Regions from separate parts of the Enterobacter sp. C3_dUdeg genome, predicted to be linked through region 4. Evidence: predicted binding sites of a transcription regulator. Region 4 holds the regulator's gene; each other region holds the start of a gene.

Evidence for each region. The regulator PurR, encoded in region 4, represses purine synthesis genes. The targets are predictions, from matches to a motif close to CANGCAAACGTTTGCNTG.
Region 1: a site for PurR is predicted at 1,646-1,663, ahead of galS (HTH-type transcriptional regulator GalS). Genes of this name have one in related genera too.
Region 2: a site for PurR is predicted at 5,489-5,506, ahead of AC27FC_RS09445 (nucleoside-specific channel-forming protein Tsx). Genes of this name have one in related genera too.
Region 3: a site for PurR is predicted at 6,041-6,058, ahead of cvpA (colicin V production protein). Genes of this name have one in related genera too.

Annotation. Positions count from the first base shown of each region.
Region 1 covers NZ_BAAKFX010000001.1:168,962-176,949, reverse strand. Annotated here, with positions in the region: gene mglB (galactose/glucose ABC transporter substrate-binding protein MglB) at 1-220, opposite strand, end outside; gene galS (HTH-type transcriptional regulator GalS) at 515-1,537, opposite strand; gene yeiB (DUF418 domain-containing protein YeiB) at 1,693-2,850, opposite strand; gene folE (GTP cyclohydrolase I FolE) at 2,870-3,538, opposite strand; gene AC27FC_RS00765 (YbfB/YjiJ family MFS transporter) at 3,641-4,789, opposite strand; gene fghA (S-formylglutathione hydrolase) at 4,928-5,755, shown strand; gene cirA (catecholate siderophore receptor CirA) at 5,867-7,837, opposite strand.
Region 2 covers NZ_BAAKFX010000002.1:372,579-380,566, forward strand. Annotated here, with positions in the region: gene AC27FC_RS09410 (aldo/keto reductase) at 4-978, shown strand; gene thiL (thiamine-phosphate kinase) at 1,080-2,051, opposite strand; gene nusB (transcription antitermination factor NusB) at 2,129-2,548, opposite strand; gene ribH (6,7-dimethyl-8-ribityllumazine synthase) at 2,570-3,040, opposite strand; gene ribD (bifunctional diaminohydroxyphosphoribosylaminopyrimidine deaminase/5-amino-6-(5-phosphoribosylamino)uracil reductase RibD) at 3,128-4,231, opposite strand; gene nrdR (transcriptional regulator NrdR) at 4,236-4,685, opposite strand; gene AC27FC_RS09440 (SadB/YajI family lipoprotein) at 4,838-5,377, shown strand; gene AC27FC_RS09445 (nucleoside-specific channel-forming protein Tsx) at 5,645-6,523, shown strand; gene AC27FC_RS09450 (helix-turn-helix transcriptional regulator) at 6,669-7,349, opposite strand; gene AC27FC_RS09455 (VOC family protein) at 7,364-7,729, opposite strand; gene secF (protein translocase subunit SecF) at 7,871-7,988, opposite strand, start outside.
Region 3 covers NZ_BAAKFX010000001.1:39,898-47,885, forward strand. Annotated here, with positions in the region: gene pdxB (4-phosphoerythronate dehydrogenase PdxB) at 1-203, shown strand, start outside; gene AC27FC_RS00185 (aspartate-semialdehyde dehydrogenase) at 271-1,284, shown strand; gene truA (tRNA pseudouridine(38-40) synthase TruA) at 1,284-2,096, shown strand; gene AC27FC_RS00195 (DedA family protein) at 2,125-2,784, shown strand; gene accD (acetyl-CoA carboxylase, carboxyltransferase subunit beta) at 2,939-3,844, shown strand; gene folC (bifunctional tetrahydrofolate synthase/dihydrofolate synthase) at 3,915-5,183, shown strand; gene dedD (cell division protein DedD) at 5,173-5,859, shown strand; gene cvpA (colicin V production protein) at 6,114-6,602, shown strand; gene purF (amidophosphoribosyltransferase) at 6,636-7,988, shown strand, end outside.
Region 4 covers NZ_BAAKFX010000001.1:1,300,944-1,308,931, forward strand. Annotated here, with positions in the region: gene AC27FC_RS06110 (MFS transporter) at 1-438, opposite strand, end outside; gene cydH (cytochrome bd-I oxidase subunit CydH) at 602-691, opposite strand; gene purR (HTH-type transcriptional repressor PurR) at 989-2,014, shown strand; gene punR (DNA-binding transcriptional activator PunR) at 2,032-2,943, opposite strand; gene punC (purine nucleoside transporter PunC) at 3,058-4,257, shown strand; gene cfa (cyclopropane fatty acyl phospholipid synthase) at 4,556-5,704, shown strand; gene AC27FC_RS06140 (riboflavin synthase) at 5,736-6,380, opposite strand; gene mdtK (MdtK family multidrug efflux MATE transporter) at 6,606-7,979, shown strand.

The sequences.
Region 1 (7,988 bases), 1.1 Mb from region 4:
GGTCGTTCTGTTTGGACTGGTCGTTCTGGGAGTCGTTCATCAGCAGCTGAACGTCTGGCGCTGCTTTCGCATCTTTCTCAATCGCTTTACGTACAACAGACATGAAGTTGTCGTCGTATTTATAGATGGTCACACCAATACGGGTATCCGCAGCGTGCGCTGCTGCACCAAAAAGCATGCTTGCCATTACGGCAGACAGGGTCAACACCTTCTTATTCATGGTATCTCCGGTTTTTTTATGCAGGGTAGTTCTTGTGAATAACGATCGGCGGGCAGGTGTTAATAAAACGTTACTGACAGCCGAAGTTCACTTATAAAATTTCTATCTTCCGTGTTCGGTAACGCTCCAGAAATGCGTTTTATTCGTTGTTTGCGGCACATTGGCTATAGTGAAAGTGAATAATCACCGTTACATAGCGTTTCAGCCCCTAAAACGCTGACATCATAGTCAGCGCCTTGTTAAGATACTGTGAATTTACTCACAGATTGAAAACGGTTACATCACCTCACGTTATCAGTTAGTGATCGGAACCACAATTTGCCGGGCCGCGACGGAGTGCCGACGCACTAAAGTCGGCATGAAACAGTGCGTTGCGCCCGGATCCAGCAGCCCTGCAGCCCCCTGTAACGCCAGCTCAGTCGCCAGTTTCGCCATAGAGGCAATGGGGTAACGCACCGTTGTCAGCTGCGGGTCGGTGTAACGGGCAATCGGAATATCATCAAAACCAATGAGTGATAAATGCTGTGGCACCGCAATGCCGTTATCTTTCAGCGCCGTCAGGGCGCCTGCCGCCATGCTGTCGTTATAGGCAAACACCGCAGTAAGCTGCAGGTTGCGGCCCAGCAGCTCCACCATCGCCGCCTCACCGCCCTGCATGTCAGGCGTACCGGTGCCTGTCCAGCTTTCTGACGGCGTAATGCCGTGCTCTTTCAGGGCGTTTTGCCACCCCTCGCGCCGCAGGTCGTCATCTTCAATATGATGGCTGGAGGCCAGATAGCCGATCCGCTGATGCCCGTTGTTGATGAGCATTTTCGTCGCCATCATGGCGCCGCTGACGTTATCCAGCCCGACGCAGCGATGGGCATAGCCGGGGACGATGCGGTTGATCAACACCATGCCCGGGATCTGATCCATAAAGCCGGTTAGCTCTTCATCGCTCAAGGCTTTTGAATGGACAATCAAGGCGTTACAGCGCTGGCGGATCAGCACTTCGATGGCATGGCGCTCCTTTTCCGCCTCATGATAGCTATTGCCGATCAGGACATATTTCTGATGCTGCTGGGCGACCACGTCGACCGCTTTGACCAGCGCGCCGAAAAAGGCATCCGATACATCCATCACCACCACGCCGATGGTGTCGCTGACCTGCGTCGCAAGCGCCTGGGCATTGGCATTTGGCCGGTACCCGAGCTGGGTCACGGCTTTCATTACGGTTTCACGGGTTTCAGGGCTGACCAGCGCGCTATTGTTCAGCACGCGTGAGACGGTAGCCACAGAAACGCCCGCCTGACGGGCGACGTCACGAATGGTGATCATATTCACCATCCTTCAAAGGATTGCAGCAACTCACAGACACCCCCTGTGTTTAGCAAGGTGGCTATTTTGGCAGCGAGAGAAAGGGGACTACGTGAAGAAGCTCACACTCATGAAAACGCTTACATCCGTTTTGTTAATGATTGTGATCCAGATCGTTATCTGGATGTGTTCCTCAATGATACCCCTGAAGCATGTGAGGTTAACTGACGCCACACCCACTCCAGCGGTCCCTGGCGGAAATAGCGTAGCCAGAGAACAGAAAACGCCAGGTTAATCACCCAGACCGGAATAACAAACGCCAGCAGCGTGAGGCGGTCGAATTTCATAAACAGGCCAAAGCGATAGAAAAGCGTGGTGCATATCAGCGTTTGCAGGAGGTAATTGCTCAACGCCATGCGGCCCACGCAGGCGATAGCGCTGACGATCCACAGGCGGGAAAGCGTTGGCCAGTTGCCATAGATCAGCGCCGCGTAGCCGATGGTCTGGAACGGCGCGCTCAGTTCGCGCGGCACCTGGAGCAGGAACGCGCACCAGCGGTAATCCCAGTGGATATGCCACTGCGTGATTACCGCCGGGAGGTTAATCAGCACGCCGATCAGCACCAGCCCGACACCCGTTCGCCGATAGTGACGCAGGCTGAACTCCCCTTTCAGCCAGCCGGTGCGCATCAGTGACGCGCCCATCAGCATCATGCCCGCCAGCTGCCAGCCGTATTGCGCGCCCAGCGCAAGGAGGTTATCCCCCAGCATATCCGCGCGGTTGCTTATCGCTTCCGTACCGCCCTTCAGCTTCCAGTACTGTTCGTACTGCAGGTTAGCGGCATCCGGTATCCAGGAACGGTTCGTCGCCTCGCCGGAGATCATCCCCAGCAGCAGCAGGACCCCAAGCCCCATGACATAGAGCATCACGCCGGTGTTAAACAGGCTTTTTACACTGTGCGCATCGCGAATCAGACGCCAGCAGATGAGCCCGACTAGTCCATACGCGAGAAGAATATCGCCGTCCCAAAAGAACAGCCCGTGGATAAAGCCGAGGAGAACCAGCAGCGTCAGGCGCGACTGGATCCAGCGCGTACCGCGTTTGAGGAGGAGTTGCAGACCTGCACCAAACAGCAGGGCAAACAGCGTGAGGAATTTAACCTGCGTGAAGAGATCGAGGACAGCCCAGGTCCAGGCATCACTGCGCGTGATGTCGCCATACCAGGCAGGATTGAGATAAGCCGCCTTCGGCAGGCCGAAGGCGCTGATATTAAGCAGCAGGATACCGAGAATGGCGACGCCGCGAACAAAATCGAGCGTGACGTTTCGCTCCATGGTTCCTGCCCTGTAAGACTTAGTTGTGGTGACGTACGGCGCGCAGGAACTCCTGGCGGGTATTCTGGCTCGATTTAAACAGGCCGCCCAGCGACGTGGTGGTCGTTGCACTGGTCGCATCACGCACGCCGCGCGCCTTCACGCAGTAGTGAACCGCGTCGATAGAGACGGCCACGTTATTGGTGCCCAGCAGCGTTTGCAGCGCGGTCAGGATCTGCTGAGTCAGACGCTCCTGCACCTGCGGACGCTGAGCAAAGAACTGCACGATGCGGTTGATTTTCGACAGGCCAATCACCGTATCTTTTGGGATATACGCCACGGTCGCTTTACCGTCGATGGTCACGAAGTGGTGTTCGCAGGTGCTGGTCAGCGTGATATCGCGTACCGTCACCATCTCGTCCACTTTCATCTTGTTTTCAATGACGGTGATTTTCGGGAAGTTGGCGTAATCCAGCCCGGAGAAAATTTCGTCGACGTACATTTTCGCGATGCGGTGCGGCGTCTCCATCAGACTGTCGTCACTCAGATCGAGATTCAGCAGCTCCATGATCTCGGTCATATGACCGGCAATCAGACGCTTGCGGGTTTCATTGTCCAAATCCTGTACGGGCGGACGCAGTGGCGTTTCAAGACCGCGCGCAACCAGGGCTTCGTGGACCAGGGCAGCTTCTTTACTGAGTGATGACATTTTGTTCTCCTGCAGGTGTGGCGTCTTTTGCCCTCGTTGTGGCAAAAGTATGCGCTCATTGTGCGTGAGGCGGCGCACATAATCCAGTATTCACGACGATAATTATTGCAATTGCTGTTGCCTTTCAGCGTGACGATTCCAGACCAGCGCTCCGCCGACGAACAGCGCAACGCCCGCCAGACCCAGCGCGGGCTCCAGCCGGTGGGTAAGCCAGGTTGATAACGCCGAGGTCATCGGGCCAATCAATTGACCAATCGCATACCCGGTGGTGAGCAGGCCTGCCATATAGCGCGTATGGTTTGGCGCCAGCTCGCGGCCGTATAAAAGAGAGAGCTGCACGGCACACAAAAAACCGCCGCCCACCAGCAGCCCGCCCGTCAGCAAACCGCCAATCCCCGGCAGCAGCCAGGCCGCCAGCACGCCAGCCCCCTGTAACCACAGCACGATAGCCAGCCTGCGGTTCGCCGTTGAGGTGTGGCGTAAAAGAATACTGAGCGCAATGCCCACCACGGCGGCGATACCAAAAATCGGCCAGACAAACTGGGCGAACAGGCTGCCGGGAAAACGCACCGCAGCCATTTGCGACAGAAATGTCGCCGGGAGGATATAGCCAAACCCGGCCAGGCTGTAGCTCCAGACCAGGCGCTTTAAATCCGCCGTCAGCACCAGCGGCTCCGGCGCGGTGCCGGGGCGATGGAGCTGCCCGGATCGCGGCAGGTAGCGCGCCACCAGCGCAATCAGCACCAGCGCCAGCACGCCGTAGATTTGCCATGCCGCCCCGGCCGAAAGGGATTTCGCCTGGATATAGACGGCGAGCAGCCCGCTCAGGGCAATGCCCGCCCCTGGCCCGGCAAACACGGCGGCGCTCAGGCCCGGTTTACCCAGCTGCCCCAGCCGTTCGTTGGTCCAGGCGGCAATGAGTACCATCGACCAGCCGCTCATGCAGCCAATCACGAAGCGCAGCAGGCCGTGCACGACGGCGTTATCCGCCGCCGCGGAGAGCAGCGTCAGCGCAACCGCGCCGGTGATGCCAAGCCAGAGGCGCGTTTCCACAAAGCGGTGCGCGCGCATGGCATCCCATGCGCCCACCAGATAGCCCAGATAATTCATCGCCGCCACCAGACCCGCGCTGGTCAGCGTAAGCTGCCCGGCAGCAATCATGAGCGGCACCTGAGGCGTAAAGGCAAAGCGCCCTATTCCCATCGCCACCACCAGAACGACAAATCCACTGAGCGCAATACGCAGCGCCATGACCGCTCCAATTGTTAAAGAAAAGTAAATTTATGATGCAGCATCTCGCCGTCTGGCGAAAGTGAAAGTTACTCACAGGTCAATGAAAAGGCTGTATTATGATTTTTATGAATACGCATTCTCATTAAGGAGCCCTGCATGGAACTGCTCGAAGAGCACCGTTGTTTTGAAGGTCGACAGCAGCGCTGGCGGCATGACTCCACCGTCCTGAACTGTGCGATGACGTTCAGCATTTTCCTGCCGCCGACGGAAAACCCGCCGGTTCTGTTCTGGCTTTCAGGCCTGACCTGCAACGACGAAAACTTCACCACCAAAGCGGGCGCGCAGCGACTTGCCGCCGAGCTGGGTATTGCGCTGGTGATGCCTGATACCAGCCCGCGTGGCGATGATGTGGCCGACGATGCAGGATACGACCTGGGTAAAGGCGCCGGGTTTTATCTCAATGCGACCGAGCAGCCGTGGGCAGGCCACTACCGCATGTATGACTACATTCGCGACGAGCTGCCCGCGCTGATTCAGTCCGGGTTTGCGGTAAGCGACCGCTGCGCCATCAGCGGACATTCTATGGGCGGTCACGGGGCGCTGATCATGGCGTTAAAAAATCCGGGAAAATACGTCAGCGTGTCGGCATTTGCGCCAATTGTGAACCCAACGCAGGTGCCGTGGGGGCAAAAAGCCTTCACGAACTATCTGGGTGAAGATGAAGCAAAATGGCAGGAATGGGACAGCTGTGCGCTGATGCTGGCCAGCAGCTCGGCAAATGCGATCCCGATGCTTGTCGATCAGGGCGATGCGGATCAGTTCCTCGCCGGACAGCTACAGCCTGCGGTGCTCGCAGAAGCGGCACGCCAGAAGGACTGGCCGCTGACGCTGCGCATCCAGCCGGGGTATGACCACAGCTATTACTTCATCGCATCCTTTATTGAGGATCATCTCCGCTTCCATGCGGAGCATTTGTTTGGGTAAGTGCGGCTACGTGCGCTCTGATGCCCTCACCCTGGCCCTCTCCCACAGGGAGAGGGAACAAATACTAAAAACGGCAACTTACGTTGCCGTTTTGCTTTTACCCTGGCCGCATCAGAACTTGTAATCCACACCGACAAAGTAGCGACGGCCATCTTCCGTATAGCTGTAATCGTCGCGGCTCAGATCTTTATCCAGCAGGTTCTGCACGCCCGCGCGCAGCTTCACGCTTTTCGTCGCCTGCCACGCGGCGCCGGTATTCCAGATGACATAGCCACCCGGCGTTGCTGCACTGCTGGTCAGCGCGCGTTTCTCACCGGTGTAGTTGCCCTGAACGTAGAACGACCAGTCCTGCGTCGCCTTCCAGTCAACGGTACCGTTGGCGGTGTGGAACGGCAGATCGGACAGCGGCTTGTTGCCGCCGTTGCTGATATCGCGACCATCGTTGTAGGTGTAGTTCAGGGTCAGTTTCCAGTCGTCCGCCAGCGGGAGTTTCAGCTCGGTCTCCACCCCGCGGATACGCGCCTTGTTAACGTTGTAGTAGCGGAAAATTGGTTCACCGTCCGCATTCAGGCCAACGTAGTTAGGGTAGCCCTGCGCCTGTTTCGCATTGGCCGTACGGCTGATGCTGATGCGATCATCCACGTTATTCTGGAAGGTGGTAACGCTGGCCTGCACGCCCTCTAACCAGCCCTCTTCCCCGCTGTAGTACAGACCGAATTCGAAGCTCTCGCTGGTTTCCGGTTTCAGATCCGGGTTACCGACAATCTCACAGGCACCGCGGCACGAGCCGGTGACCCAGTCCGGGCTCAGCTGGAGCAGTGACGGCGCTTTAAACGCGGTAGCCCAGCCCCCTTTCACCGTTACGGTATCGGTCGCGTTGTAAACCAGATAGGCTCGCGGGCTCCAGTGGTCACCGTAGGTATCATGGTCATCCATACGGATGCCGGTGGTCAGCGCCAGAGGTTCAAAGATACGCCACTCATCTTCAAGGAACAGGGCATACTGGCTTGTCGAGGTACTGCTGCTGGAACCGCCCGTCAGGTTGACCGGATCCTTCAGCTTATCGTGACGCCATTCCCCGCCGAAGGTCAGCAGCTGGTTGATTTCGCCCAGAGGCAGCACGTATTTCCCGTCCACCGCGTTGCTCTCGGAGGTGATCGGATTGCTGTTGCCCGGGTTTTTGTTATCCACCTTTTCGCCGTAAACCTTCAGCTCGCTGTTGCCGACGCCCCAACGGCCGTTGTGGCTGAGAGAATAGTTCTGACGCTCAAGGCGGTTTTTGTCGAGGGAATCCGAGTCGCGATCCTGACGGTCGAAACCGTAGCCCGCCGTAAAGTCGTGGTTTTCAGACGGTGTCCAGGCGAACTCCACATTCGCATCGCGGCTGGTGAAGCCCTCAATGCGCGGCGTTTCACCACTCGCCGTGGTAGAGGACTTCTGCTGACCGTCTTTCTCACGCTTCGCGAGGCTACCGTAGGCTTTCAGCCCCAGCAGGCCGTCCACCAGCGGACCGCTGGTATAGAACTGACCGTTGTAGGTGTCTCCACGGTCGCGGTGCTCCTGAATCGTGGAATCGGCGCTCAGGGTGCCCGTCCATTTCTGGCCGATTTTTTTGGTGATAATGTTCACCACGCCGCCCAGCGCATCGGAACCGTAAAGAGAAGACATCGGTCCGCGCACCACTTCGATTCGTTCGATGGCGTCAACCGGCACCCAGTTGAGGTCGAAATCATTATGGCGGAATACCGCGTTACGCGAGTTGACGCGCTTGCCGTCGATCAGGATCAGCGTATAGCTGCTGTCCAGTCCACGAATACTTACCCCTTTACGGTTGTCCCCTTCGCTCGTGAGCTGAACGCCCGGCACCTCCCGTAACACATCTTTCAGATTCTGAACGGGTTTGCGCTGCAAATCTTCCTGGGTAATCACGCTGATGCTTGCCGGGGCGTCTTTCAGGTTTTGCTCGGTCGCGGAGGCCGTTACAACCATTGTGTCGCCGGATTCCGCTGCGATAACAGGCAGGGCCAGGGACATTGCGGACGCACAAAGTCCTCCCCTGACGAAGGGATTCAACCTAAACATTCCATATCTCCATGAGGTAAATACAACTAAATCAAATCATCATTGCTCACAGCGTCTTCCTTGCCGCCCACATCTGCGGTGGGTCGGTGACACGCTTGTTTTTGATAACGATAAAGCAAACGATAATTATTATCAATTAAATTTTTAAGAA
Region 2 (7,988 bases), on a different contig from region 4:
ACCGTGCAATACACAACATTAGGAAAAACGGACCTTAAGGTTTCCCGACTTTGCCTGGGCTGCATGACCTTTGGCGAGCCCGATCGGGGAAACCACGCCTGGACGCTGCCGGAAGAGAGCAGCCGTCCGATTATCAAACGCGCCATCGAGGGCGGCATTAACTTCTTTGACACCGCCAACAGCTACTCAGACGGCAGCAGCGAGGAAATTGTCGGCCGCGCCCTGCGCGATTTTGCCCGCCGTGATGACGTCGTCGTCGCCACCAAGGTCTACTACCCGGTGGGCGATCTGGCTGAGGGCCTTTCTCGCGCGCAGATCCTGCGCTCCATTGATGACAGCCTCAGACGCCTGAACATGGATTACGTCGACCTGCTGCAAATTCACCGCTGGGATTACAACACGCCGATCGAGGAGACGCTTGAAGCGCTGAACGACGTGGTCAAAGCCGGTAAAGCACGCTACATCGGCGCGTCGTCTATGCACGCGTCGCAGTTTGCTCAGGCGCTGGATCTCCAGGCGCAGCACGGCTGGGCGCGCTTTGTCACCATGCAGGATCACTACAATCTGATTTATCGTGAAGAAGAACGCGAGATGCTGCCGCTATGCCATCAGGAAGGCGTGGCGGTGATCCCGTGGAGCCCGCTGGCGCGCGGTCGCCTGACCCGTCCGTGGGGTGAAACCACGGCTCGGCTGGTATCGGATGAAGTGGGAAAGAATCTCTATGGCGGTACAGAAGCCAGCGATGCGCTGATTGCCGAACGTTTAGCCGGAATCGCCGACGATACCGGTGCAACCCGCGCTCAGGTGGCGCTGGCGTGGCTGCTGGGCAAGCGCGGGGTCGCGGCACCGATTATTGGAACGTCGCGGGAAGAACAGCTTGATGAGCTGCTGAATGCGGTGGATATCACGCTGACGCCGGAGCAGATTGCCGAGCTGGAAACACCGTATCAGCCGCATCCGGTGGTGGGGTTTAAGTAAACACTTGCCGGGTGACGGCTCCGCCTTACCCGGCCTACGATCGCACCCTGTTTGTAGGCCGGGTAAGCGCAGCGCCACCCGGCAATACAGAGCGCACAAACTCACGCGAAGTGATCGTACCCTTTCCAGTCCAGCGTAACGGGCGCACCGTCTTTCACAAACTTCAGCCCTTCACTCTCCGGCATGACCTGACCGATGCAGGTAAACTTCGCGCCGAGATGCGCTAACGCCACGTCCAGCGTTCCACGGTTGAGCTCTGGCACCGTGAAGCACAGCTCATAGTCTTCACCACCGGACAGCGCCCAGCGCAGGGCCTGCTCAGGCTCTACATGGCGAAGCAGTTGCTCCGACAGCGGGAAGAGATCCAGGTCAACGCGCGCGCCTACGCCACTGGCCTTCAGGATATGCCCGAGATCCGAGATCAGCCCGTCAGAGAGATCGATAGCCGAGCTTGCCCGTTCGCGCAGCGCCTGGCCGTGCAAAATACGCGGCGTTGGCCGCAGATGGCGTTTCACCAGATATGCCGCGTCGTCAGCATCATCAACCGTTAAACGGTTTTGCAGGAGCGCCAGCCCTGCCGCGCTGTCGCCCGGCGTACCGGTCACGTAGATCCAGTCGCCCGGTTTTGCACCTGAGCGCTTCAGCGCGCGGCCGAGCGGCACGTAGCCGTGGATCGCCAGCGTCATCGACAGCGGACCGGCAGTCGTGTCGCCGCCAATCAGCTGCATATCGTAATAGCTAAGCTGCTCAAACAGCGCATCGCTAAAGGCTTCCAGCCAGGCTTCATCCACCTCTGGCAGGGTCAGAGCCAGCGTCAGCCACGCGGGATCGGCACCCATCGCCGCCAGATCGCTGACGTTAACAGCCAGGGCTTTATACGCCAGATCGGCAGGATCGATATCCGGTAAGAAATGACGGCCGCACACCAGGGTGTCGGTGCTGATTGCCAGCGTCTGTTTTTCGGGAATATTGAGAAGTGCACAGTCATCGCCAATGCCGGTTTCAACATCAAGACGAGAGGTTCTGACACGGTCGAAATAACGGGCAATCAGGGAGAATTCGCCGCATGCCATACGTTATGCCTCAGCAAATAAAAGAAAAAACCGGAGCCGCACTGCCCGTCAGGCAATGCAGGACTCCGGTTTGCGGATCACTTTTTGTGGGGACGGATCGCAGGTGCAGCTTTATCAAGTACGCCGTTTACAAACTTGTGGCTGTCTTCAGCGCCGAAGGTTTTCGCCAGCTCGATCGCTTCGTTGATGGCCACTTTATACGGCACATCATCACGTTTAGACAGCTCAAACAGCGCGATACGCAACACTGCTTTTTCCACCTGGCCCAGCTCTTCGAGCAGACGGGACAGGTATGGCTTCATCAGGCCATCGAGATACGCGCTATTAGTCGCCACTCCCGACAGCAGTTCGCGGAAGTACAGAACGTCAACGTCTTTTACGTCCTGTTCTGACAGGAACTGGTATTCAACATCAGCGATGTCGTTCTGGGACAACTGCCAGGAGTAAAGTGCCTGGACGGCACATTCACGGGCGCGGCGACGAGCAGCAGGTTTCACGGAATTCCCCTTACAAAAAAATCAGGCCTTGATGGCTTTCAATACATTGATCATTTCAAGCGCGGTCAGTGCAGCTTCTGCACCTTTGTTACCGGCTTTGGTGCCAGCACGTTCGATGGCTTGTTCAATACTTTCGGTGGTCAGCACGCCGAACGCGACAGGAATTTCAGCATCCTGCGCAACGTGTGCCAGACCGTTGCTTGCACCGCCCGCAACGTATTCGAAGTGCGCAGTGCCGCCACGAATAACGGTACCCAGCGCAATCACCGCGTCGTATTTACCGGTTTTCGCCAGCGCGCCCGCCGCCAGTGGCAGTTCGTAAGCGCCTGGAACCCAAACAACGGTAATGTTGTCATCTTTAACCTGGCCGATACGTTTCAGGGCGTCAATCGCACCTTCCAGCAGGCTGTCGTTGATGAAGTTGTTGAAACGCGCAATGGTGATGGCGACGCGAGCGTCCGGGGTAGCTACAGCAGCTTCAATAATGTTCATACTCTTCCTTTACGGGTTCATTTGGCCCCGCAGGGGGGCGGATTTTATCATAATACTTTGCGCACTGCTTCCCTATTTCAGGAGCAATTACGCTGTCGTTAAGTGGAGGCAGACATCCGGGCCTACCGGACGAATCTCGCTAAATTTGAGTTGCGGTGCGTCGGCCAGTTTTTCAAGGCCGGGCAGCACAAACAGGCCGCGCGCGTCGTGACCTAACAGTTTAGGCGCAACGTAAACAATCAGTTCATCCACCAGTCCGGCCTGTAAAAGCGCACCGGCGAGCGTTGGCCCCGCTTCAACCCAGATGCTGTTCACCTGCTGCTTGCCGAGCAGCATCATCAGCACCACCAGATCCAGATGACCGTTATGCTCCGGCACCATAATGCTGCGCACGCCTTCCGGCCATTCGCGCGCATCTTCTTTAGTGCGGGCAATCCAGGTTTCACCCGGCTGCTGCACGATGCGGTGCTCCGGCGTCACGCGGTTCTGGCTATCAATGATAATACGCAGCGGCTGGCGCAGGTTCTCCTGCGGGTACAGCGCCTGGGTATCGGCATTCAGTTCGTCCCAGCGCACGGTCATGGCCGGATCGTCAGCCAGAACGGTTTCACTGCTGGTGAGAATAGCATGGCTTTGCGCGCGAAGACGTTGCACATCGCGCCTTGCCTGTGGTGAGGTTACCCACTGGCTTTCGCCGTTTGCCATCGCCGTACGACCGTCCAGCGAGGCGCCCAGCTTGAGCTGAATATACGGGAACCCCGTGCGCATGCGCTTCAGAAAGCCTTTGTTGATCGCTTCCGCGTCCTGCATCATCAGCCCATGGCTGACGTCGATGCCTTCCTGCTGCAGGCGATACAGACCGCGTCCGGCAACCTGCGGATTCGGGTCCTGCATCGATGCGACCACGCGTGAAACGCCTGCCGCGATCAGCGCTTCGCAGCACGGCGGCGTACGCCCGTGATGGCTGCAGGGCTCCAGCGTGACGTAGGCTGTGGCGCCGCGCGCCTTCTCACCGGCCATGCGCAACGCATGAACCTCGGCATGCGGCTCGCCGGCACGATAGTGAAACCCCTCCCCCACGATCTCGCCATCTTTAACGATAACGCACCCGACGTTCGGGTTGGGATGGGTGGTAAAACGACCGCGCTGCGCCAGCTTCATGGCTCGCGCCATGTAAATCTCATCCTGCATGAGCTTAATCCTGTAAGCGGGCGATCTCTTCGCCAAACTCTTTGATGTCTTCGAAGCTGCGGTAGACCGAGGCGAAGCGGATATAGGCAACCTTATCGAGCTTTTTCAGCTGCTCCATCACCAGGTTACCGATCATTTTGCTCGGCACTTCACGCTCACCCAAACCACGAAGGTAAGATTTTATGTGGTTTAACGCCATCTCAACGTCATCCGCGCTGACGGGACGTTTTTCCAGGGCCTTCAGCATCCCGCTGCGCAGTTTCTCTTCGTTAAACGGCTCGCGCACGTCGTTGCTTTTCACCACGCGCGGCATTACCAGCTCTGCAACCTCAAAGGTCGTGAAACGCTCGTTGCACACCAGACACTGCCGACGACGGCGTACGGAGGACCCTTCGCCCACAAGACGAGAGTCGATGACTTTGGTATCCACAGCGGAGCAGAATGGGCAATGCATACGGTATCCCTGTTATGTGGTTAACTAATTTTCATTTTACCCTGATCTGGCCTGACAACAAAGTAAGAGCTTTTTGAGACAAAGGATCTATGTCTGACACGTCGAGTCTGGCTACCATTAAGGCGATCCGTTATTTCAAGGAAATAAACGCAATGACAAGACGTTACCTTAAAATTTTGCTGGTGGGGAGCCTCTTCACCCTTAGCGCCTGTGCACAGCAAACCGAAGTCCGCCAGATGAAACAGAGCGTGAACACGCTCAATGCGGCGATGGACAAACTGAACAAAGAAACGGTGAAGATCACCCAGCAAAACGCGCTAAACGCCAAATCCAGCAGCGGGGTTTATCTGCTGCCGGGAGCGAATACGCCTGCGCGTCTCAATAGTCAGATTGGCACGCTAAAAATGTCTCTGGTGAATGTGGCGGCGAATGCAAATGGTACTCGCGCAACATTACGCATTCATGGCGAGTCCAACGATCCGTTGCCTGCCTTCAGTGGTACCGTCGAATGGGGACAGATCCAGGGCACCACTGAGAGCTACCAGGAGGTGAATGTTAACAGTCAGCTGTTCACCGCACCGGCCAGCGTGCTGGCTCCGAGCGATGTTGACATTCCGCTGCAGCTTAACGGACTCACTCCGGATCGGTTAGATTTCATCCGCATTCACGATATCCAGCCCGCCGCGCAATAACCCTCCCTTTAGCGGAGTGAAATGTCACTCCGCTAACATTTACATTTCGTATGGATTGGCAACATAAATGATTGCCGCTACAATCCCGCCCGTTTAAAGTACGCAAACGTGAACGCAATCGATTACGCGTGTGAGAGATATGTGAAACAACACATATTTTTGTGAGCAGGGATTCCTATAATAGGCACCGCAGAAACACGAAATATTTAGAAACGCAATTCGCGCATTTTTCACTCCCGGAAGGGAATTTCAATCAGTGGCATGATTATGAAAAAAACATTACTCGCAGCCGGCGCCGTGCTGGCACTTTCTTCCTCTTTCACTGTTAACGCAGCGGAAAACGATAAACCACAATACCTCTCCGACTGGTGGCACCAGAGCGTTAACGTGGTCGGCAGCTACCACACCCGTTTCGGACCTCAGATCCGCAACGATACCTACCTGGAGTACGAAGCATTCGCCAAGAAAGACTGGTTTGATTTCTACGGCTATATGGATGCACCGGTCTTCTTCGGCGGTAACTCGCAGGCTAAAGGTATCTGGAACCACGGTTCTCCACTGTTCATGGAGATCGAACCGCGCTTCTCCATCGACAAGCTGACCGGCACAGACCTGAGCTTCGGCCCGTTCAAAGAGTGGTACTTCGCGAACAACTATATCTACGACATGGGCCGCAACGAGTCCGGTCGTCAGAGCACCTGGTATATGGGTCTGGGTACCGACGTTGACACCGGCCTGCCAATGAGCCTGTCCCTGAACGTGTACGCGAAATACCAGTGGCAGAACTACGGTGCCGAAAACCAGAATGAGTGGGATGGCTACCGTTTCAAAGTGAAATACTTTGTGCCAATCACTCAGCTGTGGGGCGGTAACCTGAGCTATATCGGCTTCACCAACTTCGACTGGGGTTCAGAGCTGGGCGATAAGAGCGGTTACGCAGAGAACGGTATCAAGCAGCGTACCAACAATTCCATCGCCTCCAGCCACATCCTGGCGCTGAACTACGATCACTGGCACTACTCTGTTGTTGCGCGTTACTGGCACAACGGCGGTCAGTGGAACGACGACGCGAAACTGGTATGGATGAACGAAAACGTCCGTTCTACCGGTTGGGGTGGCTACCTGGTTGTAGGTTATAACTTCTAACCTGTTCGGGACTGTGCGGGCTGATGCCCTCACCCTGACCCTCTCCCACAGGGAGAGGGAACAAATACAAAAAACGGCAACATTCGTTGCCGTTTTACTTTTACCTCGCCGCCGGGCAAAAAAAGCCAGCTCAAGAGCTGGCTTTTTACTGCTTAACCTTCCGCAAAAAATCCGCCAGCGATCTGTCCGCACTCTCGCTAAACCGCCTCTCCGTCTGCACAATATTGAGACAGCGGTCGAGCCGGAAACAGCGATAGTCGTCGCGCCGTTCGCACCACGCCGCCAGCAGCCAGCGCTCCCCCCAGAAGAACAAGCCCAGCGGCTGAACCTCGCGCTTTGAGAGCTGTCCGGCTTCATCACGGTAATGCAGCGCCAGCACGCGCTGGGCGGAAATCGCCTGATGGATCATGTCAAAATCGCTGCGGGAGTGGCTTTGCATGCAAAAATCCGGGGCGTAGATCCGCGTCTGCTCCGCCTTTCGACGACTCTCCTCGGGCAGGATAGCCAGCACCTTCTCCTGAGCCGACTCCAGCTCGCGCGAAAGCGATTCCCCTCCCCAGGTTTTGAGCAGGCGAATCGCGACGATCAGCGCCTCTGACTCCTTATTTGTCAGCATCAGCGGCGGCAGGTCAAAACCCGACATCAGCCGATATCCGCTCCCCGCCTCACCTTCCACCGGCACGCCGGAAAGCGACAGATCGCGGATATCGCGGTAGACCGTGCGCTCGGACACGCCAAGCCGGTCCGCCAGATGCGCTGCCGTTGTCAGACGCCTGCCCCGCAGGATCTGCACAATCTGAAACAAACGGTCAGCGCGTCGGGTCATATCTTATTCCGCTCTCAGGCAGGTTGATGGAGGCCGACGCGGTTACCCTCGCTGTCGGTAAACAATGCGATAGTGCCAATGCCATGCGGCAGTTCCAGCGGGCCAAACACGCACTCGCCGCCCACAGAGGCGATACGATCGAGCGTGGCCGCCAGATTGTCAGTATGCAGGTAGATAATAGCGCCCTGCAAAGACGGTGTAACGCCGTCAAATTTTGCCAGCGCCCCGCCGGTATACGGATCCTCATGCGGGAAAACGGCCAGCTCCGCACAGTCCATTTTCTCGCGACGCAGCGCGAGCTGCATCACCGGCTCATAAAATTTGATGGCGCGATCCATATCCGCGACCGGAATTTCAAACCAGTTAATGACGCTTTTCATATATTCTCCTGCTGTTGTTTGGGTTCAGAAGAAGTCTACGACAGGGCTCCTGACAGCATACTGTCAGGAGTGTTTGTCAGGAGCAGATAAAAAAAATCCCGGTCAACAGACCGGGATTTCAATAACGCGCTAAACGTCGCCTTACGGCAGAATGGACGGCTGATCCGCCCCTTCTTTCTCGACTTTCTGCTGGAGCAGGTGCTCGCGCTTCATGCCGAGTTTCAGTGCCAGAGCGGATGCGACGTAGATAGACGACGCC
Region 3 (7,988 bases), 1.3 Mb from region 4:
TGGTGCATTTGGTGTATGATGTGCGCCGCGATGATGCGCTGCTGCGTAAAGTGGCGGGGATCCCGGGTGAGTTTGATAAGCTGCGCAAGAACTACGTTGAGCGCCGCGAGTGGTCTTCCCTGTATGTAATATGCGACGACGCCCCGGCGGCGACGCTGCTGCATAAGCTGGGATTTAACGCCGTTCATCACCCGGCGCATTAATGTCTTCTTAATGCTCCCTGTCGGATACTCCGACAGGGACGCTTTTTTATTTCTGGAGTAAACCACCATGTCTGAAGGCTGGAACATTGCCATTTTAGGTGCCACGGGTGCCGTGGGCGAAGCCCTGCTCGAAACCCTTGCTGAGCGTCAGTTCCCGGTGGGCGACATCTATGCGCTGGCCCGTACCGACAGCGCAGGTGAGCATCTGCGTTTTAACGGTAAATCCGTCATGGTCCAGGACGCGGCCGCGTTCGACTGGACGCAGGCGCAGCTGGCGTTTTTCGCCGCGGGCGCTGAAGCGACGGCTGCGTACGTTGAAGAGGCGACTAACGCAGGCTGCCTGGTGATCGACCTGAGCGGCCTGTTCTCAATGGAGCCGGATGTGCCGCTGGTGGTGCCGGACGTGAACCCGTTTGTGCTGGCTGACTACCGCAATCGTAACGTTATTGCGGTGCCGAACAGCCTCACCAGCCAGCTGCTGACCGCCCTGAAACCGCTGATCGACGATGGCGGCCTGTCGCGCATTACCGTCACCAGCCTGCTGTCCGCGTCCGCGAACGGCAAAAAGGCCGTTGACGCGCTGGCCGGGCAGAGCGCGAAGCTGCTGAACGGTATCCCGATTGACGAAGACGATTTCTTTGGCCGTCAGCTGGCGTTCAACATGCTGCCGCTGCTGCCGGATCGCGAAGGGTCTGTACGCGAAGAGCGTCGTATCGTCGATGAAGTGCGTAAAATTCTGCAGGACGATGGCCTGATGGTTTCCGCGAACGTCGTGCAGTCTCCGGTCTTCTACGGCCACGCGCAGATGGTCGGCTTTGAAGCCCTCCGTCCGCTGGCGGCTGAAGAGGCGCGCGACGCGTTTGGCCGCGGTGAAGACATCGTGCTCTCTGAAGAGAGCGAGTTCCCGACGCAGGTAGGTGATGCCACCGGTAGCGCGCATCTTTCCGTTGGCTGCGTGCGTAACGATTACGGCATGCCGGAGCAGGTTCAGTTCTGGTCCGTTGCCGATAACGTTCGCTTCGGCGGCGCGCTGATGGCGGTCAAAATCGCTGAAAAACTGGTGCAGGAGTACCTGTACTGATGTCAGACGTGGAACAAAAGCCGGTCCATAGAATTGCCCTCGGAATTGAGTACGACGGCAGTAAATATTATGGCTGGCAGCGTCAGAACGAGGTGCGCAGCGTCCAGGAGAAGCTGGAGAAAGCGCTCTCTCAGGTGGCAAACGAGCCGATTAACGTCCTGTGCGCGGGACGTACGGACGCGGGAGTTCACGGCACGGGGCAGGTGGTGCACTTTGAAACCACCGCCGTGCGTAAGGATGCCGCCTGGACGCTGGGTGTAAATGCGAATTTGCCTGGTGACATTGCGGTGCGTTGGGTAAAAGCTGTGCCGGATGATTTTCACGCGCGCTTCAGCGCCACGGCGCGTCGCTACCGTTATGTCATCTACAACCAGCGCCTGCGTCCGGCGGTGTTAAGCCAGGGCGTCACGCATTTTTATGAACCGCTTGATGCAGAACGTATGCATCGCGCGGCGCAGTGTCTGATTGGTGAAAATGACTTTACGTCGTTTCGTGCGGTGCAGTGTCAGTCCCGCACGCCGTGGCGCAACGTCATGCACATAAACGTCAGCCGTTTTGGCGCGTATGTGGTGGTGGATATCAAAGCCAATGCCTTTGTACATCATATGGTTCGGAATATTGTGGGCAGCCTGATGGAAGTGGGTGCCGGACACCAGCCGGAGAGCTGGATTGCAGACCTGCTGGCAGCGAAGGACAGAACGCTTGCGGCAGCCACGGCGAAAGCGGAAGGATTGTATCTGGTCTCAGTAGACTATCCGGATCGATTTGACCTGCCGAAACCGCCAATGGGCCCGCTGTTTTTAGCGGACTAAACAAAGGTGCAATTAGGGCTTAGACAATATGGACGTAATACGTTTTCTGATTGATTTCATTCTGCATATTGATGTTCACCTGGCAGAGCTGGTCGCGCAGTATGGCGTCTGGGTTTACGCCATTCTGTTCCTCATTCTGTTTTGTGAAACCGGTCTGGTCGTTACCCCATTCCTGCCAGGGGATTCACTGCTGTTCGTTGCCGGGGCGCTATCGGCGTTACCCACTAACGATCTGAACGTGCATCTTATGGTTGTGTTGATGGTGATTGCCGCCATTGTCGGTGATGCGGTCAACTATACGATTGGACGGGTTTTCGGTGAGCGGCTTTTCAGCAATCCTGATTCGAAAATTTTCCGTCGCAGCTATTTAGACAAAACCCATGCGTTTTATGAACGCCATGGCGGGAAAACCATTATCCTTGCGCGTTTTGTGCCTATTGTGCGCACATTTGCACCGTTTGTGGCGGGAATGGGGCATATGTCCTATCGTCATTTTGCGGCATACAACGTGGTTGGCGCGCTGCTGTGGGTACTGCTGTTTACCTACGCAGGCTATCTGTTTGGCGATCTCCCGGTGGTTCAGGAAAACCTTAAGTTACTGATTGTAGCGATTATTGTGCTTTCCGTACTGCCTGGCGTTATCGAAATCATTCGTCACAAACGTGCGGCGGCAAAACAAGCGAAGTAAATGCACACTGGCGGTTCGACCACTTTTTTATCCAAAGTTTCGGGCTGTTATGTTTTAATGTGCAACATTCATGGTCTGTTGGAGGCAAAAATGGCATTATTCGCCTCTTATAGCAAAACTGGCATACGACCAGGTTCAGGCAGAAAGGTTATCAATGAGCTGGATTGAACGAATTAAAAGCAACATTACCCCAACGCGCAAAGCGAGCATTCCTGAAGGGGTATGGACGAAGTGTGATAGCTGCGGTCAGGTTCTGTATCGCGCAGAGCTGGAGCGCAACCTTGAGGTGTGTCCGAAGTGTGACCACCATATGCGTATGTCGGCGCGCAACCGCCTGCATAGCCTGCTGGACGAAGGCTCTCTGGTAGAGCTGGGTAGCGAACTTGAGCCAAAAGACGTGCTGAAGTTCCGCGATTCTAAAAAATACAAAGATCGTCTGGCCTCTGCACAGAAAGAGACCGGCGAGAAAGACGCGCTGATCGTCATGAAAGGCACCCTGCATGAGATGCCGGTTGTCGCCGCTGCTTTTGAGTTCTCCTTTATGGGCGGCTCAATGGGCTCCGTGGTCGGTGCGCGCTTCGTGCGTGCCGTTGAGCAGGCGCTGGAAGACAACTGTCCGCTGATCTGCTTCTCTGCCTCCGGCGGCGCGCGTATGCAGGAAGCGCTGATGTCGCTGATGCAGATGGCGAAAACCTCTGCTGCGCTGGCGAAAATGCAGGAGCGCGGTCTTCCCTACATCTCCGTGCTGACCGACCCAACCATGGGCGGCGTCTCCGCGAGCTTCGCGATGCTGGGCGACCTGAACATCGCTGAGCCAAAAGCGCTGATCGGCTTTGCGGGTCCTCGCGTTATCGAGCAAACCGTTCGTGAAAAACTGCCGCCGGGTTTCCAGCGCAGTGAGTTCCTCATTGAGAAAGGCGCTATCGATATGATCGTCCGCCGTCCGGAAATGCGCCTGAAGCTGGCGAGCATTCTGGCGAAGCTGATGAATCTGCCAGCGCCGAACCCGGATGAGCCGCGCGAAGGCGTGGTGGTACCGGATCAGGAACCCGAGGCCTGATAACTGAAAAGGGCAGGGCCGGTTGGCGCTGCCCTTTTGCTTTCTAATCTGTTAATGACAACCGGGCATTATGGAAAATAAAAGCATTCCCCAAGCCACGTCGCCCCTGGCCGCGTGGCTTTCTTATCTGGAAAACCTGCACAGTAAAACCATCGATATGGGGCTTGAGCGCGTAAGCCAGGTCGCCGCGCGTCTTGATGTGCTCAAACCGGCACCTTTCGTGTTCACCGTCGCGGGTACCAACGGTAAAGGCACGACCTGCCGCACGCTGGAATCTGTCCTGATGGCCGCGGGTTACAAAGTTGGCGTGTACAGCTCTCCACACCTGGTCCGCTACACCGAGCGCGTTCGCGTGCAGAACAGCGAGCTGCCGGAATCGGCGCATACGGCGTCGTTCGCGGAAATTGAAGCCGCACGCGGTGAGATCTCATTAACCTATTTTGAATACGGCACCCTGTCGGCGCTGTGGCTGTTCAAACAGGCGCAGCTGGATGTCGTGATCCTTGAGGTCGGCCTCGGCGGACGTCTTGATGCGACCAATATCGTGGATGCGGACGTGGCGGTGGTCACCAGCATCGCGCTGGACCATATCGACTGGCTTGGACCGGATCGTGAAAGCATTGGCCGCGAGAAGGCCGGTATTTTCCGCGCAAATAAGCCCGCCGTGGTCGGCGAGCCAGATATGCCGCACACCATTGCTGACGTGGCAAACGAGAAGGGCGCGCGTCTGCTGCGCCGCGGCGTTGACTGGCAGTATGAGGTTCAGGATAACGGCTGGCGCTTCAGCGATGCCCAGGGCGCGCTGGACAACCTGCCGCTGCCGCAGGTGCCGCAGCCGAACGCGGCAACCGCGCTGGCGGCACTGCGCGCCAGCGGCCTTGTGGTCAGCGAGCAGGCGATCCGCGACGGTATTCAGAGCGCAATTCTGCCCGGGCGTTTCCAGATTGTCAGCGAGTCACCGCGCCTGATTCTGGACGTGGCGCATAACCCGCATGCGGCGGCGTATCTCGCGGGACGTCTCAAATCGTTACCAAAAACCGGGCGCGTGCTGGCGGTTATCGGTATGCTTCATGATAAAGATATCGGCGGGACGCTGGCCTGCATGGAGACTGTGGTCGATAGCTGGTATTGTGCTCCACTGGAGGGGCCGCGCGGCGCGACGGCTGAGCAGCTGATGGAACATCTCGGCAAAGGCGCAATCTATAGTAGCGTGGCTCAGGCCTGGCATGCCGCGATGGCGGATGCTAAACCAGAAGATACCGTGCTGGTGTGTGGTTCATTCCACACGGTGGCACATGTCATGGAAGTGATGGACGCGGGGAGAACCGGTGGCGAGTAAGTTTCAGAACCGTTTAACAGGAACCATTGTGCTGGTCGCGCTCGGGGTGATTATTCTCCCGGGTCTGCTCGACGGGCAGAAAAAGCATTATCAGGACGAGTTTGCCGCTATTCCGCTGGTGCCGAAACCGGGTGACCGCGATGAGCCGGATATGCTGCCAGCGGCGACGCAGGCGCTGCCTGCTCAGCCGCCGGAAGGCGCGGCGGAAGAGGTGCGTGCAGGCGATGCCGCCGCACCGTCGCTCGATCCGTCTCGTCTGGCGGCAGCGAGCAGCAGCGATATCGATCCAGTGCCGGTAGAGCAGCCTAAACCCGTTGAAAAACCGAAGCCGGTTGAGAAGCCGCAGCCGAAACCGCAGCGGGATAAAGCCGCAGAGCAGCTGGCTGCCGCATCAGAAACCCCACCGCCGGCAAAACAAGACGCGGCACCGACCGGAAAAGCGTACGTTGTGCAGCTCGGCGCGCTGAAAAACGCCGACAAAGTTAACGAGGTCGTGAGCAAACTGCGCAGTGCGGGATATCGTGTTTACACTTCACCTTCCACGCCGGTGCAGGGTAAAATTACCCGTATCCTCGTGGGGCCAGAAGCGTCCAAAGATAAGCTTAAAGGTTCGCTCGGCGAGCTGAAGCAGATCTCCGGCCTGAGCGGTGTGGTGATGGGCTACAGCGCGAACTGATAAGATCTACCCCTCACCCTAACCCTCTCCCCAGAGGGGCGAGGGGATGGTTTGCTCCCTCTCCCTTGAGGGAGAGGGCTGGGGTGAGGGGGAATGGCAGACGTCCAAAGAGACGTAATGAGCCAACGGCGTTGAACATTTTTTCAGCGCCTTTTTTATTTACGCGCGGGAAGGAAATCCCTACGCAAACGTTTTCTTTTTCTGTTAGAATTCGCCCCGAACTGGATGACAGGGCGTTAAATCGTGGGACACATATGGTCTGGATTGATTACGCCATCATTGCGGTGATTGGTTTTTCCTGTCTGGTTAGCCTGATCCGTGGCTTTGTTCGTGAAGCGTTATCGCTGGTAACCTGGGGTTGTGCTTTCTTTGTTGCCAGTCATTACTACACTTACCTGTCTGTCTGGTTCACGGGCTTTGAAGATGAACTGGTCCGAAACGGAATTGCCATCGCGGTGCTGTTTATCGCAACGCTGATTGTCGGCGCTATCGTGAATTACGTGATAGGTCAGCTGGTCGAGAAAACCGGTCTGTCAGGAACGGACAGGGTGCTCGGGATCTGTTTCGGGGCGTTACGAGGCGTGCTGATTGTGGCCGCGATCCTGTTCTTCCTGGATACCTTCACCGGGTTCTCCAAAAGCGAAGACTGGCAGAAATCGCAGCTCATTCCAGAGTTCAGCTTCATCATCAGATGGTTCTTTGACTATCTGCAAAGCTCGTCGAGTTTTTTGCCCAGGGCATAAACCCTGAGATGTGGCTTAACGAGGAAAAGACGAATGTGCGGTATTGTCGGTATCGCCGGTTTCATGCCGGTAAACCAGTCGATTTATGACGCGTTAACGGTGCTTCAGCACCGTGGGCAGGATGCTGCGGGTATCATCACCATTGATGCAAACAACTGCTTCCGTTTACGCAAGGCGAATGGCCTGGTAAACGATGTGTTTGAAGCCCGCCATATGCAGCGTCTGCAAGGTAATATGGGGATCGGTCACGTTCGTTATCCTACTGCTGGCAGTTCCAGCGCCTCTGAGGCACAGCCTTTCTACGTCAACTCACCGTATGGCATCACCCTTGCTCATAACGGCAACCTGACCAACGCGCATGAGCTGCGTAAAAAGCTGTTCGAAGAGAAACGTCGCCACATTAACACCACCTCTGATTCTGAAATTCTGCTCAATGTGTTCGCCAGCGAGCTGGATAACTTCCGTCACTACCCGCTGGAAGCAGACAACATCTTTGCTGCGATTGCCGCGACCAACCGCCAGATCCGCGGCGCGTACGCCTGCGTAGCGATGATCATCGGTCACGGCATGGTCGCCTTCCGCGATCCAAACGGCATTCGTCCCCTGGTGCTCGGCAAGCGCGACCTTGGCGATGGCCGTACCGAATATATGGTTGCCTCTGAGAGCGTGGCGCTGGATACCCTGGGCTTTGAGTTCCTGCGTGACGTTGCGCCGGGCGAAGCGGTCTATATCACCGAGAAGGGCCAGCTGTTTACCCGCCAGTGTGCCGATAACCCGGTCAGCAACCCGTGCCTGTTTGAATACGTTTACTTTGCCCGCCCGGATTCCTTCATCGACAAGATTTCCGTCTACAGCGCGCGCGTCAACATGGGCACCAAGCTGGGCGAGAAGATTGCCCGCGAGTGGGACGATCTCGACATCGACGTGGTTATTCCTATCCCGGAAACCTCCTGCGATATCGCGCTGGAGATCGCCCGCATTCTGGACAAGCCATACCGTCAGGGCTTCGTGAAGAACCGCTACGTTGGCCGCACCTTTATCATGCCGGGCCAGCACCTGCGCCGTAAGTCCGTGCGCCGCAAGCTGAACGCCAACCGCGCGGAATTCCGCGACAAGAACGTTCTGCTGGTGGATGACTCCATCGTTCGCGGCACCACCTCTGAGCAGATTATCGAGATGGCGCGCGAAGCGGGTGCGAAGAAAGTCTACCTGGCCTCTGCTGCGCCAGAGATTCGCTTCCCGAACGTGTACGGCATCGATATGCCAACCGCCAACGAGCTGATCGCTCACGGCCGTGAAGTGGATGAAATTCGCCAGATCATCGGTGCCGACGGCCTGATTTTCCAGGATCTGAACGATCTCATCGACGCGGTGCGTGCCGAGAAC
Region 4 (7,988 bases):
CACCCCGCCGATATTGGCAATCGTCAGCCCCATAAACATGGTTGCCACGGCGCTCGCCTGCTTGTGTTTTGGCACCACGCTGGCAGCCACGACCGACCCCAGCCCAAAGAACGCGCCGTGGTTAAGGCTGGTCAGAATGCGCGACAGCATCAATGTGGTGTAGTCCGGCGAAATGGCCGAAAGCACGTTGCCCAGGGTGAAAATCGCCATCAGGAAAATCAGCGCATTGCGGCGCGCGCGGTGCGAAAGAAGAAGGGTCATCAGCGGCGCCCCTACCATCACGCCGATAGCGTAGGCGCTGATTAACATCCCTGCCGCAGGGATAGAGACATCTACGCCCCGGGCAATAACAGGCAGTAACCCCATTGGGGAGAATTCAGTGGTGCCAATCCCAAAAGCGCCAATCGCCAGGGCCAGCAGGGGATAATTGATTTTCATGCGTCAACTCCGGATGCCGTGTCATGTGGTGACACAGAACAAAGAAGCAGAAAGCATGACATCAATCACAAAAAATGAGAAGTTAACAAAATGGCAAAAGATTTTTGCCAGAGAAGTAACAATCCGGGGAGTCGGGAGGGAGAAGGCTCTCCCTCCGCGTAAATCAGTGCAGCGCAGCCGTCAGACCGGCCGCAACAATCAGAGCCAGCACAACAACGGTGGTGAACAGCGAAAACTTAAGATCGGAACTCATCAATTTTTCTCCTTTTAATCCCCACACGAAAAGTGAGCTTGCTCATTTTTGCACAGATTACGTTAAAAATCTTCCTGGATTTATACTGATAACCACTTTACCTCTTCCCCTTTTCATCAAGATAGGACAAAATTCCACGCTAAATTTATTAGCGTACCGGCCATTGACCCCCTCCTGACGTCCCGTGTCGTTTTCCCGGCGTGCCGCAATTCAAGATTGCGAGATAAGGGTGAGAGAAGGCAAACGTTTACCTTCAAGTTTTTCAGGAGCTTAGGATATGGTCTGGAGTGACATTTAATGGCAACAATTAAAGACGTAGCAAAACGCGCAAACGTTTCCACTACAACCGTATCACATGTAATTAACAAAACCCGCTTTGTGGCGGAAGAGACGCGCAACGCCGTCTGGGCAGCGATCAAAGAGCTGCACTATTCGCCAAGTGCGGTTGCGCGTAGCCTCAAGGTTAATCACACCAAATCCATTGGATTGCTGGCGACCAGCAGTGAAGCGGCCTATTTTGCCGAGATCATTGAAGCGGTCGAAAAGAACTGCTTCCAGAAAGGCTATACCCTGATTCTGGGCAACGCGTGGAACAGCATTGAAAAACAGCGTGCCTACCTGTCGATGATGGCGCAAAAGCGCGTTGATGGCCTGCTGGTGATGTGTTCCGAGTACCCGGAATCCGTGCTGTCGATGCTGGAAGAGTATCGCCATATTCCGATGGTGGTGATGGACTGGGGCGAAGCGCGCGCAGACTTTACCGATTCCGTTATCGATAACGCCTTTGAAGGCGGCTATATGGCCGGTCGTTATCTGATCGAACGCGGCCACCGCGAGATTGGCGTGATCCCCGGTCCGCTGGAGCGCAACACCGGCGCGGGCCGTCTGGCCGGTTTTATGAAAGCGATGGAAGAAGCGTTGATCAACGTGCCGGAAAACTGGATTGTGCAGGGTGACTTTGAGCCGGAATCGGGCTACCGCGCGATGCAGCAGATCGTCTCCCAGCCGCACCGTCCGACCGCCGTGTTCTGCGGGGGCGACATTATGGCCATGGGCGCGCTATGCGCTGCCGACGAGCTGGGCCTGCGCGTACCGCAGGATATTTCCGTGATCGGGTATGACAACGTGCGTAACGCGCGTTTCTTCACCCCGGCGCTGACCACCATTCACCAGCCGAAAGATTCGCTGGGCGAAACGGCCTTCAACATGCTGATGGACAGGATCGTCAACAAACGCGAAGAGTCGCAGTCTATTGAAGTTCACCCGCGTCTTATCGAACGCCGTTCCGTTGCGGACGGTCCGTTCCGCGACTACCGTCGTTAATCGCTTTACGGGGCCAGCTATGCTGGCTCCCGTAACCATTCCCGGTTCAGCGTTTCGCTGTCTCCCAGATAATCCAGCAGCCAGGCCATCGCAGGCGAGACGTCATTTTGCTGCCATGTGAGGCAGCAGGCCGCATCCGGGAACGGATTCTCCAGCGTCAGCTCAACCCACTCTCCGGTATCGATGCGCGGACGCGCGAAATGAACGGGCACCATCGCGACGCACAGCCCGGCGCTGAGGCACGTCGCCGACGATTCCCAGTCAGGGGCCACCACCCGCCGCTGGTTGTCCAGAAGCCAGGTGATACGCTTGGGCAATGAACGGGACGTATCCTCCAGCACCAGCGACGGCCAGTTGCGCAGCGTGTCATCGCTGAGCGGCCCTTCCATCGCCGCCAGCGGATGGTCGCTTGCCACCACGCATTTCCAGCTCAGCATCCCCATATCGCGAAAAGCGTAACGTCCCCCGACCGGGATCGCCTGCGTAGCCCCAATCGCCATCTCTGCCCTGCCGTCCGCCAGCGCATCCCAGACGCCGTTGAACACCTCCTGCGAGACCCGCAGCTCGACGTCAGAGAAATGACGGTAGAAATCGACGATCATCTGCCGGGTGCGTTCCGGCTTAACGATGTTATCCACCGCGATGGAAAGATGCCCCCGCCAGCCGTTAGCGATCTGCTGACACTGTTCGCGGGTGATCTGCATTTTTTTGATAACAGAACGCCCTTCCTTCAAAAACCACGCGCCTGCGGGCGTTAATTCCACATCACGATGCCGCCGTTCAAACAGCGGAACCGCCAGCCACTCCTCCAGTTGGCGCACCGTGTAGCTTATTGCCGAAGGGACGCGGTGCAGCTCCTGCGCCGCACCGCTGAAGCTGCCGTTACGTGCAACAGCATCGACCACTTCAAGAGAATAATCTGACCACATTTTCTGCCTGCAAATTTTTTGAATGCACCCGCCAAATATTAGCGTTTCACAAGCGGCTTTGCACTCCCTACACTCAGCGCCAATGTATACCTGCCTCCTCAGGAGAATAAAATAATGCAACCCAGGAACGGTTTTTTAGCCTGGCTCGGCGGCTTAAGCGTGCTGGGCTTTTTGGCCACCGATATGTACCTGCCGGCGTTTGCCGCCATGCAGGAAGATTTGCAAACCCCGGCTGCCGCCATCAGCGCCAGCCTGAGCTTATTCCTCGCCGGCTTTGCCTTCGCACAGCTGCTCTGGGGACCGCTCTCGGATCGCTTTGGTCGTAAACCGGTGCTGTTGCTGGGCCTGGCCATTTTTGCCGTGGGCTGCCTGGGGATGTTATGGGTACGCGATGCCACCTGGCTGCTGGTGCTGCGTTTTATTCAGGCCGTGGGCGTCTGTGCCGCGGCAGTGACCTGGCAGGCGCTGGTCACCGACTACTATCCGGCTAACCGCACAAACCGTATTTTCGCTACCATTATGCCGCTGGTGGGCCTCTCACCTGCCCTCGCTCCCCTGCTGGGCAGCTGGATCCTCGCGCATTTCGACTGGCAGGCCATTTTCGCCACGCTGTTTGCCATTACCCTGGTATTGATGCTGCCGGCGTTCGCCCTTAAGCCAGCGCATAAAAAAGAAGCGCATGCAGACGCGAAGCCGATTACCTTCACTTCCCTGCTCAGCGCCAAAGCCTATCGCGGGAATGTCCTGATCTATGCAGCCTGCTCGGCAAGCTTCTTCGCGTGGCTCACCGGCTCGCCGTTCATTCTGCACGATATGGGTTACAGCCCGGCAGCCATCGGCCTGAGCTATGTTCCGCAGACCATCGCATTCCTGGTAGGCGGGTACGGCTGTCGCGCGGCGCTGCAAAAGTGGGAAGGTCAGCAGATGCTGCCGTGGCTGCTGGTGCTGTATGCGCTGAGCGTTATCGGGACCTGGGCCGTTGGCTTTATTCCGGGTGCCGGTCTGGCCGAAATTTTGATCCCCTTCTGCGTGATGGCCGTCGCGAACGGGGCGATTTACCCTATCGTTGTAGCCCAGGCGCTGCGTCCCTTCCCGCAGGCAACAGGCCGCGCCGCCGCGCTGCAGAATACCCTGCAGCTGGGGCTGTGCTTCCTGGCAAGCCTGGTTGTATCGGCGCTGATTGCCACGCCGCTCCTGACCACCACCAGCGTGATGCTGGTGACCGTTGCGCTGGCGGTGTTGGGCTATCGCATGCAGGCCTCCGCGCAGCGTGCGCAGGAAAAGAGTGCTCAGGTTGAAACGTCACATGCCTGATTGCGCCAGAAATCATGTTAATTTTCAGTGATTAGGTTGCTAAGAATTTTCTATTGAATCACCAAATTTTGAGGCCTATACTAAATTTGGTTCGATTAAATACGATAAATATTAAGTGTTAACGGGAGCCGGAGTGCTCCCGTTTTACCATGGAAGGCATTTCGGCAAGGGTTATCTCCCTTCCTCTGTTCTACGTCGGATATTAGCCTCGCGGTATTTACCGTGAGATTTCTCACAAACCAAAAAAAGCGTCTACGCTGTTTTAAGGTTCTGATCACAGTAGGGTGATGGAGAAGCTATGAGTTCATCGTGTATAGAAGAAGTCAGCGTTCCGGACGATAACTGGTCCCGGATCGTCAGTGAACTGTTAGGTCGAGCAGGCATCACTATCAATGGATCATCGCCATCCGATCCTCAGGTTAAACATCCCGACTTTTTTAAACGCGTGCTGCGAGAGGGATCGTTAGGCCTGGGAGAAAGCTACATGGACGGCTGGTGGGAGTGCGAACGTCTGGATACCTTTTTCGCCAGCGTGCTGCGTGCCGGTCTTGAAAATCAACTCCCTCGCAATCTGAAAGACACCCTGCGCGTCGCCTCTGCCCGACTGTTCAATCTGCAAAGTAAAAAACGCGCGTGGATCGTTGGTAAAGAACACTACGATCTTGGCAACGACCTGTTCAGCCGTATGCTGGACCCTTTCATGCAGTACTCCTGCGCCTACTGGAAAGAGGCGTCGACGCTTGAAGAGGCCCAGCAGGCCAAGCTGCGTCTGATTAGCGAGAAGCTGCAGCTCCAGCCCGGAATGCGCGTGCTGGATATCGGCTGCGGCTGGGGTGGGCTGGCGTATTTTATGGCGAAGCACTATGGCGTCAGCGTCGTCGGCGTCACGATTTCAGCGGAACAGCAAAAAATGGCGCGGGAACGCTGCCAGGGCCTCGATGTGGATATCCGGCTGCAGGATTACCGTGATCTTAACGAACAGTTTGACCGGATCGTTTCCGTCGGCATGTTCGAGCACGTCGGGCCGAAAAACTACGCTACCTATTTTGAGGTGGTGGATCGGAATCTGAAACCGGACGGTATCTTCCTGCTGCACACCATCGGCTCTAAGCGGACCGACAATAACGTCGACCCGTGGATCAACAAATACATCTTTCCGAATGGCTGTTTACCGTCCGTCCGCCAGATTGCCAACGCCAGTGAACCCCATTTCGTGATGGAAGACTGGCATAACTTTGGCGCGGATTACGACACCACGTTGATGGCCTGGCATGCGCGTTTTCAGGAGACCTGGCCAGAAATTGCGGACAACTATTCTGAACGATTCAGGCGGATGTTTAGCTATTATCTGAATGCCTGCGCGGGGGCGTTTCGCGCACGGGATATTCAGCTCTGGCAGGTGGTATTCAGCCGTGGGATTGAACACGGATTACGTGTCGCACGCTAAAAAATAACCCCGGATACCCGGGGTTATTTTTTTATTCTTCTTCTGCGGCGGTCTTTATTATTGCCGCTTCTTTTGCTGCCAGCACGCGTTCAACCGTATCCACCACCGCCTGGGTTTGCGGATCGATTTCAATATTCACGCGATGCCCCAGTTTTTTGGCGCCCAGCGTGGTGCGCTGCAGCGTTTCAGGAATTAAATGCACGCAAAAACGCGTTGGCGTTACTTCACCCACCGTCAGGCTAATCCCGTCAATGCCAATAAATCCTTTATAGAGGATGTATTTCATTAATGAAGGATCCTGCATTTTAAACCAGATTTGACGGTTATTTTCCGAGGTCACGATTTTTGCCACTTCAGCGGTGGTCATGATGTGACCGGACATCAGGTGGCCGCCAATCTCATCGCTGAACTTCGCTGCCCGCTCAACGTTGACGGTATCTCCCACCGCCAGCTCGCCAAGGTTGGTGATGCGCAGCGTCTCTTTCATTAAATCAAAGCTAATCTGGTTGCCGTTAATTTCGGTAACGGTCAGGCAGCAGCCGTTATGGGCAATCGACGCGCCGGTTTCAATACCCTCAAGCATATATTCCGGCAGCTCAACAACATGAGTACGGAAATTAGGTTTTTCATCAATGGACACCACTTTGGCGGTGCCCTGCACAATACCAGTAAACATGCTTACAACTCCTGTTTTTTCCGGACGGTGGTGACACCGTTTAATCCCACCACAATAACAGTTGGAAAAAGAGGTTGCCAGCGGAGCGCATTTTCTGGCGATTTTTTCACTAGATAAATAGCTAAAGCCCGCTACAATAGCTGGCACCCCCCTGCATTTTCTTCTTGCTGCCCGTTTCGGCGGCTTTTTTAGTCTCTCAAATAACAACAAAATAAAGGTGTTCACGTGCAGAAGTACATGAATGAAGCGCGCCAGCTATTGGCACTGGCTATACCAGTGATCGTCGCGCAAGTGGCCCAGACCGCAATGGGATTTGTGGATACGGTAATGGCAGGTGGCTATAGCGCCACCGATATGGCGGCCGTTGCTATCGGCACGTCAATCTGGCTTCCGGCCATCCTGTTCGGCCACGGTCTGCTGCTCGCGCTCACGCCGGTTATCGCTCAGCTCAATGGCTCGGGTCGTCGCGAGCGCATTGCCCATCAGGTTCGTCAGGGTTTCTGGCTGGCAGGGCTTGTTTCCGTGCTGATCATGGTCGTGCTCTGGAACGCGGGCCACATCATTCGCGCTATGCATAACATTGACCCGGCACTGGCTGATAAAGCCGTGGGCTATCTGCGCGCCCTGCTCTGGGGTGCGCCCGGCTACCTCTTTTTCCAGGTGGCGCGTAACCAGTGTGAGGGCCTGGCGAAAACCAAGCCCGGGATGGTGATGGGCTTTATCGGCCTGCTGGTCAACATTCCGGTGAACTATATCTTTATTTACGGTCACTTCGGGATGCCGGAGCTGGGCGGCGTCGGCTGCGGCGTGGCGACGGCAGCCGTTTACTGGGTGATGTTTTTCGCGATGATCACCTATGTAAAACGCGCCCGTTCCATGCGCGATATTCGCAACGAGAACAGATTTAGCACGCCCGACTGGAACATCATGACGCGTCTGGTGCAGTTAGGTTTGCCGATTGCCCTCGCCCTGTTCTTTGAGGTGACCCTGTTTGCCGTGGTCGCCCTGCTGGTCTCCCCGCTGGGCATTGTGAACGTGGCCGGACACCAGATTGCGCTGAACTTCAGCTCCCTGATGTTCGTCCTGCCGATGTCGCTGGCGGCGGCGGTGACGATCCGCGTCGGCTTCCGCCTGGGCCAGGGCTCAACGCTGGATGCGCAAACGGCCGCCCGGACCGGGCTGGGCGTCGGCGTCTGCATGGCTGTCTGTACGGCGCTCTTTACCGTTGCATTACGCGAGCAGATTGCCCTGCTCTATAACGACAACCCGGAAGTGGTCACGCTGGCATCGCACCTGATGCTGCTGGCCGCGATTTACCAGATCTCTGACTCCATCCAGGTGATTGGCAGCGGCGTGCTGCGCGGATATAAAGACACGCGTTCCATCTTCTTTATCACCTTCATCGCCTACTGGGTGCTGGGTCTGCCGTGTGGCTATATCCTGGCGCTTACCGATCTGGTGGTGGATCGCATGGGACCGGCGGGGTTCTGGATGGGCTTTATCATCGGCCTGACGTCGGCGGCGATTATGATGATGATGCGAATGCGCTTCCTGCAGCGCCAGCCATCAACGGTCATTTTGCAACGCGCGGCACGTTAACGACGCGGT